3 regions of the Pseudoxanthomonas sp. GW835-FHT14C01 genome follow, and region 2 is predicted to be linked to each of the others. Evidence: riboswitches for the same ligand, from Rfam matches in the RefSeq annotation. Region 2 holds a riboswitch; each other region holds the start of a gene.
The links. A riboswitch is a leader RNA that binds a small molecule or an ion and turns the genes downstream of it on or off. The one in region 2 is predicted to bind cobalamin.

Region 1 (3,127 bases), 570 kb from region 2:
TGGTCCGCGGCTCACGTTGATCAAGACGGTGACCAACGACGATGGCGGCACCCAGTTGCCGACCGCGTGGACGTTGAGCGCCACGGGCCCCACCACTATCACCGGTGCGACCGGCTCGGCCGCGGTGACCAATGCCGCGGTGAGTCCCGGCATGTACACGCTGTCGGAAAGCGCGCTGCCCGCAGGCTATTCGTCCACGCCCTACCGTTGTGCCGTCAACGGCGGCGCGGCGGTGTCGGGCAACAGCATCGTGCTGGCGGCGGGCGACACGGCAATCTGCACCATCAACAACAACGACAACCCGGCCCGGCTGACGCTGGTCAAGACGGTAACCAACGACAACGGCGGCACGCAGCCGGCGGCGGCGTGGACGCTGTCGGCGGCAGGTCCGACCGCTATCAGTGGTGCCACCGGCACGGCGGCCGTGACCAGTGCCGTGGTGGAGCCGGGCACGTACACGCTGTCGGAGAGCGCCACGCCGACCGGCTACGTCGCCAGCCTCTACAGCTGTGCGATCAACGGCGGCGCGGCGGTGTCGGGCAACAGCATCACCCTGGCCGCCGGTGACGCCGCGACCTGCACGATCCATAACGACGACAGCAACCAGGCCGACGTGCGGATCGAGAAGAGCGCATTACCTTCCATCGCGGCCTCGGGTGGGCAAGTGGCGTTCACGCTCGTGGTGACCAACGAGGGACCGGCTGCCGCGCATGGCGCGGTCGTGAGGGATCCGGCCGTGGCGGGACTGGACTGCGCCGCGGCGGGGCTGCCCGCACCGACGTGCTCGGCGACGGGCAGCGCCGCGTGTCCCGCATCGCTGACGGCCAGCGGTCTGCAGTCGGGTGTCGCCATTCCCGCGCTCCCCAACGGCGGTGTCGTCACCATCGGCCTGACCTGCAATGTCACTGCCAGCGGATTCTGAGCCGCGCCGCGCTACTGCTTGACGCCCTCGCGTCCCGGGCGTAACGTGCGCACCGCCAAGGTTTCCATCGCTTCATCCGAATGAAGCGATGGAATTAAAAGGGAAGCCGGTGCGGCCTGTTCGATGGGCCTATTCCGGCGCTGCCCCGCAGCGGTATTTGGGAACGACCCCGCCACACAGCACTGAGGTTCTGCCTCGGGAAGCGGCGGGTAGGTGAGGCGCCTCGCCTCAAGCCCATGAGCCCGAAGACCTGCCCTGGCCGGAGGACACGACCGTCTTCCGACTGACCTGGAGCTTCCGAGGGGAGGTGGCCGGAGCCCGTGTCCGCGCAAGCCTGCCCGGACGCGTCCTCCTGCGCCCGACTTCGGCACTCCGGCTCGCCCGCGGGGGCGAAGGTCGCTGGCGTGGCGGGCTGCGGTCCGGCGCGCGGTTCCTTCGTTCCTCATCCGCCACGCATGAGGACACGCACCATGACCACCGTTACCACCCTCGGCTTCCCGCGCATCGGCGCGAAGCGCGAACTGAAGGCCGCCCTGGAAAGTTACTGGCGCGGCGACACCACTGCCGAAGACCTGCAGCACACCGCGCGCGACCTGCGCCATCGCCACTGGCAGTTGCAACGCGAGGCCGGCGCCGACGTCGTGCCGTGCAACGACTTCGCGCTGTACGACCACGTGCTCGACACCGCCTTTCTGTTCGATGCGATTCCCGACGCGTATCGCGCGCTGGCGGACGCCGATCCGCTGGCTGGTTACTTCGCGCTCGCGCGCGGCGTGCAGCGCGACGGGACCGACCTGCGCGCGCTGGAAATGACCAAGTGGTTCGACACCAACTACCACTACCTGGTGCCGGAACTGCACGCCGGGCAGACGTTCCGCCTGCGCGGCGACAAGCCGGTGGCGGAATTCCTGGAAGCGCGTGCCGCGGGCAACGCCGCCCGTCCGGTGCTGCTCGGGCCGGTGAGCTTCCTGCTGCTGGCGAAGAGCGTGGACGGCAGCGACCGTCTCGCACTGCTCGACCGGTTGCTGCCCGTCTATGCCGAGCTGCTGGCGACGCTGCACGCCGCCGGGGCGGCATGGGTGCAGATCGACGAGCCTTGCCTGGTGCTCGACCTCGATGACGCGGCGCGCGCGGCGTATCTGAAGGCGTACGCGACGCTGGCGAAAGGCGTGCGACCGTCGCTGATGCTGGCCACGTACTTCGGCCGCCTCGGCGACAACCTGCCGCTGGCGTGCGCATTGCCGGTGGACGGCCTGCATGTCGACCTGGTGCGCGGCAAGGAGCAACTCGACGAGGTACTGAAGCAGCTGCCGAAGGGGCGCGTATTGTCTGCGGGCCTGGTGGACGGCCGCAACATCTGGCGCACGAATCTCGACAACGCCCTGATTCTCGCGAAGTACGCGCAGGGCCATGTGGGCGCCCATGCCTTGTGGCTGTCGCCGTCGTGCTCGCTGCTGCACGTGCCGGTCGATGTCACCGGCGAGAGGACGCTGCCGTCGGACCTCAAGTCGTGGCTGGCCTTCGCGCGGCAGAAAATCGAGGAGCTGCGGCTGCTCGCCGATGCGCTACGCGACCCGCGCGGTGCCGATGCCGACCTCGCACTCGCGCGCGACCGCATCGAATCGCGTCGGCAGTCCGCGCGCGTGCATCGTCCCGGCGTCGCCGCGCGCCTGGCCTCGCCCGAGGCGGGCGACATCGATCGCGACTCGCCGTACGCGCAGCGTCGTCTTGCGCAGGCCGCGCTGCTCCGTCTGCCCGCGTATCCCACCACCACCATCGGCTCGTTCCCGCAGACGCATGACGTCCGGGAGGCGCGGGCACGCAACAAGCGCGGCAAGCTGTCCGACGCCGACTACGATGCGTTCCTGCGCGAAGAGACCGAACGCTGCGTGCGCTTCCAGGAGGAGATCGGCATCGACGTGCTGGTGCACGGCGAGTTCGAGCGCAACGACATGGTGGAGTACTTCGGCGAACAGCTCGACGGCTTCGCCTTCACCGGGAATGGTTGGGTACAGAGCTACGGCTCGCGCTGCGTGAAGCCGCCGGTGATCTACGGCGACGTATCGCGTCCCGCGCCGATGACGGTGCGCTGGTCGCAGTACGCGCAGTCGCTGACCGACCGGCCGATGAAGGGCATGCTGACCGGCCCGGTGACGGTGCTGCAGTGGTCGTTCGTGCGCGACGACCAGGCGCGGGCGCAGACCT
Region 2 (3,127 bases):
GGCCCGCGCCCTGCTGGCCGGCGAGCCCGACCGCATCGCCAACGCGGCCAACCTGGCGGCCCTGCTGTACCACGCCCTGCCCGACTTCAACTGGGCGGGCTTCTACTTCTTCGATGGCCGGGAATTGGTGGTCGGTCCGTTTCAGGGACTACCAGCCTGCGTGCGGATCCCGTTGGACAAGGGGGTCTGCGGAGCCGCCGCACGCACCCGCCAGACCCAGCGCGTGGACGACGTGGAAGCCTTCCCGGGCCACATCGCCTGCGATTCCGCATCGCGCTCGGAACTGGTGGTACCGCTGGTGAAAGGGGACGAACTGGTCGGCGTGCTCGACCTGGACAGCCCACGCCTGGCGCGCTTCGATGCCGACGACCAGGCGGGCATGGAACGCATCGCCGCCATCTTCGTGGATTCGCTGACATGACAGGCACCAAGCTGCGCAACATCGGCCCCAAGTCCGCCGCCTGGCTGCGCCAGGTCGGCCTGCGCACGCAGGAGGACCTCGAGGGCGTAGGCGCGGTGGAAGCCTTCATCCGGGTCAAGCGTGCGGGGTTCCGCCCCAGCCTCAACCTGCTGTATGCGCTGGAAGGCGCGCTGCTCGACTGTCACTGGCAACAGCTCCCCGAAGATCGCCGCAGCCAGTTGCTGGTGGCCTATGAAGCCGCCGCGGCGCTGCTGCCGCCCCCGCGCGGCCGCCCCGCCGCCGGACCGGTGACGACCACGCACACCGAACGCGAAGAGGACGCGGGCCCGTCACTCAATCTGTTCGACTCGCCCGGCGGCGAGGACTGACACTGCCGTAGCGTCGCCCGCTCGACGCCGCACGCCGTCCGTTCCCCGAGAGCAGCGGAGCAAGCGCCGCTCCACGCCGTGCGGATGCTTCCCGTATACTGCGCGCGCTTTCAGGTGACCCGCGGCGTGTCCGCCCAGGGTTGAAACGGGAAGCCGGTGGACCGCGCAGGCGGCATTCCGGCGCTGCCCCCGCAACGGTAGGCGACGACAACCGCGGCATCGGCCACTGTGCGATCCATGCATGGGAAGGCGCCCCGGCAGCGTGCATGGCGCACGCCTTCGCAAGCCCGGAGACCGGCCCGGAAGTCCACTGGTTGCGATGCGGAGGGCGTCGCGGCGTGCTGCGCCGCCGTTCGCCTGCTGCGCTGTCCGCTACGCTCCCTCTCCGTCATCGCAACTCCATGCCTAGTAATGCGCGCGGGGCGCGCGATGGAGTCGAATCCGATGTACAGCCGTCATTCCCTTTCCCTTCTGGCCACGGCGGTCGCGCTGGCACTACCGTTCGCCGCGTACGCGCAGGAGGCCACCGACCTGGACGAGATCGTCGTCACCGGCACGCGCACCGACGTCGCCGTGCGCGACAGCCTGGCGCCGGTGCAGGTCATCGGCCGCGAGGAGATCGAGCGCAGCCAGTCGCGCTCGCTGGTCGACCTGCTGAAGGGCCGCGCCGGCATCGGCTTCACCAACCAGGGCGGCCTGGGCAAGCTGAGCACCCTCAACATCCGGGGTACCGAATCCGACCATGTGCTGGTGCTGGTCGACGGCATCCGCATCGGTTCGGCGACCGCCGGCCTGGCGTCGTTCCAGGACCTGCCAGTCGACCAGATCGAGCGCATCGAGATCGTCCGCGGTCCGCGCTCCAGCCTGTACGGCTCGGAGGCGATCGGCGGCGTCATCCAGATCTTTACCCGTCGTGGCACGCAGGGCCTGTCGCGCGAACTGCGCATCGGTGGCGGCAGCCACAACCTGCGCGAAGCCAGCGGCGGCTTCGCCTACGGCGGCGAGCGTGGCTGGATCGGCGCCAATGCCGCCTACCAGGAAACCGACGGCATCAACGCCTGCCGTGGCTCGGGCACGCTGTTCCAGGGCTGTTTCACCGACGAGCCGGACGACGACGGCTACCGCAACGTCTCGCTCAACGTGCGCGCCGGCTACAAGCTGACCGATACGCTGACGCTGGAAGGCCACGCGCTGAATGCCGATGCCTTCAACGAATTCGACGGCAGCATCTACGGCGGCAACGAAGCCGACAACGTGCAGCAGGTGCTGGGCAGCAAGCTGACCTGGAAGCCCTCCGGCGCCACCACGCTCACCGCGCAGGTCGGTCGCGCTTCGGACAAGTCGCACAACTACTTCAACGACGGCACGGGCACCGCCCGCCAGGACGTCAGCACGTTCGATACCCGCCGCGATACGGCGTCGCTGCAGGGTGACTTTGCGTTCGGTGAGCAGCACGTGCTGACGGCCGGTGCCGACTGGCAGCGCGACGAAGTCACCAGCAGCGTCGATTTCGTCAACGACACCGTCGGCGTGCCGGTGGACAGTCGCGACAACACCGGCGTCTTCGTCGAATACCAGGGGCGTTTCGGCGCGCACCAGGTGCAGGCCAGCGTGCGCAACGACGACAACGACCAGTTCGGAAACCACGTGACCGGCAATCTCGGCTGGGGCCTCGGCTTCGGCAGCGGCGTCAAGCTGACCGTCAACGCGGGCACCGGCTTCAAGGCGCCGACGTTCAACGACCTGTACTACCCGTTCTCGGGCAACGCGCTGCTGGAACCGGAACGTTCGAAGACCCTCGACATCGGCCTGGCCCAGTACGGCGACGCGTGGAACTGGACGTTCAACGTCTATGAGACCCGCATCGAGGACCTGATCGCGCTGGACAGCAACTGGCTGCCGGCCAACACCGACGAAGCGCGCATCCGTGGCGCCGAACTGACCGGCGCAGTGACGCTGGCCGGCTTCGACATCGCGGCGCAGGTCAGTCACACCGATCCACGCAACCATACTGCCGGCGGCAACTACGACAACCTGCTGGCACGCCGCGCGCGCAACACGGCGCGCGTCGACGTGGACCGCGCGTTCGGCGATTTCCGCATCGGCGTGACCGCCAACGGCGCCAGCCATCGCTACGACAACGCGGCCAACACGGTCCGCCTGTCGGGCTACGGCACGCTGGACCTGCGCCTGGAGTACGCGATCACCGACGAATGGTCGGTGCAGGCGCGTGCGAGCAACGTGTTCGACCGCGACTACGAAACGATCGCCTGGTACAACCAGCCCGGTCGCGAGTACGGCCTGAGCCTGCGCTACCGCGCACGCGACTGATCCGGAC
Region 3 (3,127 bases), 580 kb from region 2:
CGCGGCGCGCGGTCTCGATCGGATAGAAGTTCAGGTCGATCACGCGGTCCAGCTGGCGCACGGCCAGGCGCACGGTTTCGGCCAGCTTGTCGAAATCGAACCAGCCATCGTCATCGAAGTGGCGGCCCAGGTTGATCGAGCCCAGGTTGCACACCGCGGTCTCTTCGGCCGAGGTGACTTCCAGGATCTCGGTGCACAGGTTCGACAGGTGGATGACGTTGCCGGCGCGCAGGGTCTGGTTGCTGGCGGCGTTGCACTTGTCCTTGAACGTCATCCAGCCGTTGCCGGTCTCGGCCAGCGTGCGCATCATCCGGCCGTACAGCTTGCGGGCGGAGATCGTCTTGACCGCCTTGCCCTGCGTTTCCGCCTGCGTGTACGCCCGCTCGAACGCATCGCCGTACAGGTCGGTCAGTTCCGGCGTCACGCGCGGGTCGAACAGCGACCATTCCTGGTCGGCCTCGACGCGCTTCATGAACAGGTCCGGTACCCAGTTGGCCAGGTTGAGGTTGTGCGTGCGGCGCGCTTCGTCGCCGGTGTTGTCGCGCAGTTCCAGGAAATCCTCGATGTCGGCGTGCCAGGTTTCCAGGTACACGCAGGCCGCGCCCTTGCGCTTGCCGCCCTGGTTGACCGCCGCGACCGAGGAATCGAGCGTCTTCAGCCACGGCACGATGCCGTTGCTGTGGCCGTTGGTGGACTTGATCAGCGAACCGCGCGAACGCACGCGCGTGTAGCTCACGCCGATGCCGCCGCTGAACTTGCTCAGCTGCGCGATGTCGCCGTACTTGGCGTAGATGGATTCCAGCGTGTCCTGCGGCGAGTCCAGCAGGAAGCATGAGGACAGCTGCTCGTGCGTGGTGCCGCTGTTGAACAGCGTCGGCGAGCTGGGCAGGTAGTCCAGGTTGCCCATCCGGCGGTACAGCGCCAGCGCTTCCGGCACGTCCTCGCTCAGCGCGCAGGCGATGCGCAGGAAGAACTGCTGCGGCGTCTCGATCACCTTGCGCGTGTGCGGATGGCGCAGCAGGTAGCGGTCGTACAGCGTGCGCAAGCCGAAGTAGTCGAAGTGCAGGTCGAGCGACGCGTCCAGCGCGTCGTTGAGCTTGCGCGCGTTGGTCTGCACGAAGTTCAGCAGGCGGTCGTTGATCAGGCCGACCTCGTGGCCGCGGGTGACCGACTGCGAGAACGCGTGGATCTCCTGGCCGGTGACTTCCTTGACGATGTAGCCGGCCAGCAGGCGCGCGGCCAGTCGGCTGTATTCGGGCTCCTCGCCGGTCAGCAGCGCGGCGGTGCGGATCGACAGTTCGTCCAGTTCGCGCGTGCTGGCGCCGTCGTACAGGCCGGAGATGGTGCGGGTGGCCACGCGCATCGGGTCGATGGCGTGCAGGCCTTCGCAGTTGCGCTGCACCGCGCGCACGATCTTGTTGAGGTCCACCGGTTCGCGGCCGCCATTGCGCTTGGTCACGCTCATCGCGGTGGCGGTGGGCGGCGGGGTCAGCGAGAACGCGTCCTTCTGGGACGGGGTGGTGCCGGCGTCGGCGACGGCGACGGCGGTGTCGGTCTGGGTCACGAGAAATCCTCCATGCGTGGTGCACGCGGCGGCCCGTCCCTCGCGGGGCTGCGCAACGCCGGATGGAGCATCACAGTGGGGAAGCGGCGTCGCAGGGAGCGAGATCGTGCGGACCGAAGGCCGGCGTCCCCTGCGTCACCAGCCCTCTCCCCCCGGAGATTCCGCGGCCGGCACCGCGCGGTGTGCTACGCGCGGCTGTCGGCAGGTCTTCGGACTCATGGGCGCGAAGGGCGAGCCTTCTTCCTACGTCCGCCGCTTCCCGGGGCAAGGCCCCAGTGCTGGTGGCGGGTTCGTTCCCAATTACCGCTGCGGGGCAGTGCCGGAGTGGCGCGAACGCGTCACCGGCTTCCCGTTTTAATCCCGTGGCTTGCGGCCACCGGAACCGACGGCCACAAGATAGTGGGGGGTACCGGACGCGTCAACACCAAATGTTGTGTGGAACAGCGGGTGTCGGTGCGAAGCGGGTTTCACGGATTGGGCTCGCCTCGCGAACCTTCGTAGGGTGGGCCTTGGCCCACCATCGCACGCGTCGAGTGCCGTGGAGATGCGGCGACACCGCCGCTCTCCAAGTCGCGTCGCGAGGTCCAGCATGGCGACGGCGGGCCAAGGCCCGCCCTACGTCAGCTCCGCAGCGCGGCGATCGAGGCAGCCTGCGCCTGCGCGTACAGCGCGAACGGGTCGTGGATCGTCTTGCCCAGCGCCGCTTCGAACGCCTCCTGGTTGGCGTGCGCGTCGTACGCGCGCTGTTCGCCGCCGCCGAGGTTGGACTGGAAGATGCCCGCCGCGCTGACCGGCAGGAAATCCTCGTAGACGATGGGGTCGACGACGGCGTGGCCGGCATCGACCAGCGCGTCCGGCGTGATCGCCGTGCGCTCGGAGGCCGGCAAGGCGGCGCCGCTTTCCGTCAGGCGATAACGGAAGTAGCCCAGCCCCTCGCGACGCAGCGTCGCTTCGTCATCCGGGAATGCCGCGAACGCTGCCGCCAGGCGCTGTGGATAGTCCGCCGACGTATTGCCTGCACCGCCGGCCTGCCGCACCTGCGCCAGCAGGCGGTCGTAGAGGTCGCGGCCGGCCGGCGTCAGCGCCAGGCCGCGCTGTTCGATCTCGCCGAAGCGCGCGCTGTGACTGCCGGGCACCAGCGTGCCGGTGGCGTCGGGGAAGGCGACTTCCTCTTCCAGCGCCTTGAAGCTGGTCTGCCGCAGCAGGATCGGCACCGCGCGGCGCGGCGGGCCTTCGATCAATGCCTTGGCCTGGATGCCGCGCGCCAGCATGGCGGCCTGCGCGGCGTCGATGTCGAGCGTGCGCGGGGTCAGGTGGTTGATGTGCGGCCCGCGGAAACTGACCACGTCGGCGACCAGGCGGTGCAGGCCGTGCAGCGCGCGGTAGGTCTCCAGCGGCACGGTGGCATCGCCGTGCCAGCGGAAGGTTTCCAGCACCTCGGCGACGAAGCGCTGCGCGTCGGCTTCATTCAATCCGCCGTCGCGTTCGGCCTGGTCCACCAGCGCCCGCGCGCCGGCGGTGAAGATGTCGCGCCTGGCCAGGATCGCTTCCGCCTCGGCGCGC

Region 1: another riboswitch for cobalamin. It lies ahead of metE (5-methyltetrahydropteroyltriglutamate--homocysteine S-methyltransferase); the one in region 2 lies ahead of btuB (TonB-dependent vitamin B12 receptor).
Region 3: another riboswitch for cobalamin. It lies ahead of AC1Q5B_RS04025 (ribonucleoside-diphosphate reductase subunit alpha); the one in region 2 lies ahead of btuB (TonB-dependent vitamin B12 receptor).

The regions. Positions count from the first base shown of each region.
Region 1 is NZ_JBXAGB010000001.1:921,733-924,859, reverse strand. Features, by position in the region: gene AC1Q5B_RS04065 (hypothetical protein) at 1-922, shown strand, start outside; cobalamin riboswitch at 964-1,194, shown strand; gene metE (5-methyltetrahydropteroyltriglutamate--homocysteine S-methyltransferase) at 1,393-3,127, shown strand, end outside.
Region 2 is NZ_JBXAGB010000001.1:1,487,557-1,490,683, reverse strand. Features, by position in the region: gene AC1Q5B_RS06485 (GAF domain-containing protein) at 1-421, shown strand, start outside; gene AC1Q5B_RS06480 (TfoX/Sxy family protein) at 418-789, shown strand; cobalamin riboswitch at 885-1,106, shown strand; gene btuB (TonB-dependent vitamin B12 receptor) at 1,234-3,120, shown strand.
Region 3 is NZ_JBXAGB010000001.1:910,457-913,583, reverse strand. Features, by position in the region: gene AC1Q5B_RS04025 (ribonucleoside-diphosphate reductase subunit alpha) at 1-1,465, opposite strand, end outside; cobalamin riboswitch at 1,748-1,966, opposite strand; gene hglS (2-oxoadipate dioxygenase/decarboxylase HglS) at 2,185-3,127, opposite strand, start outside.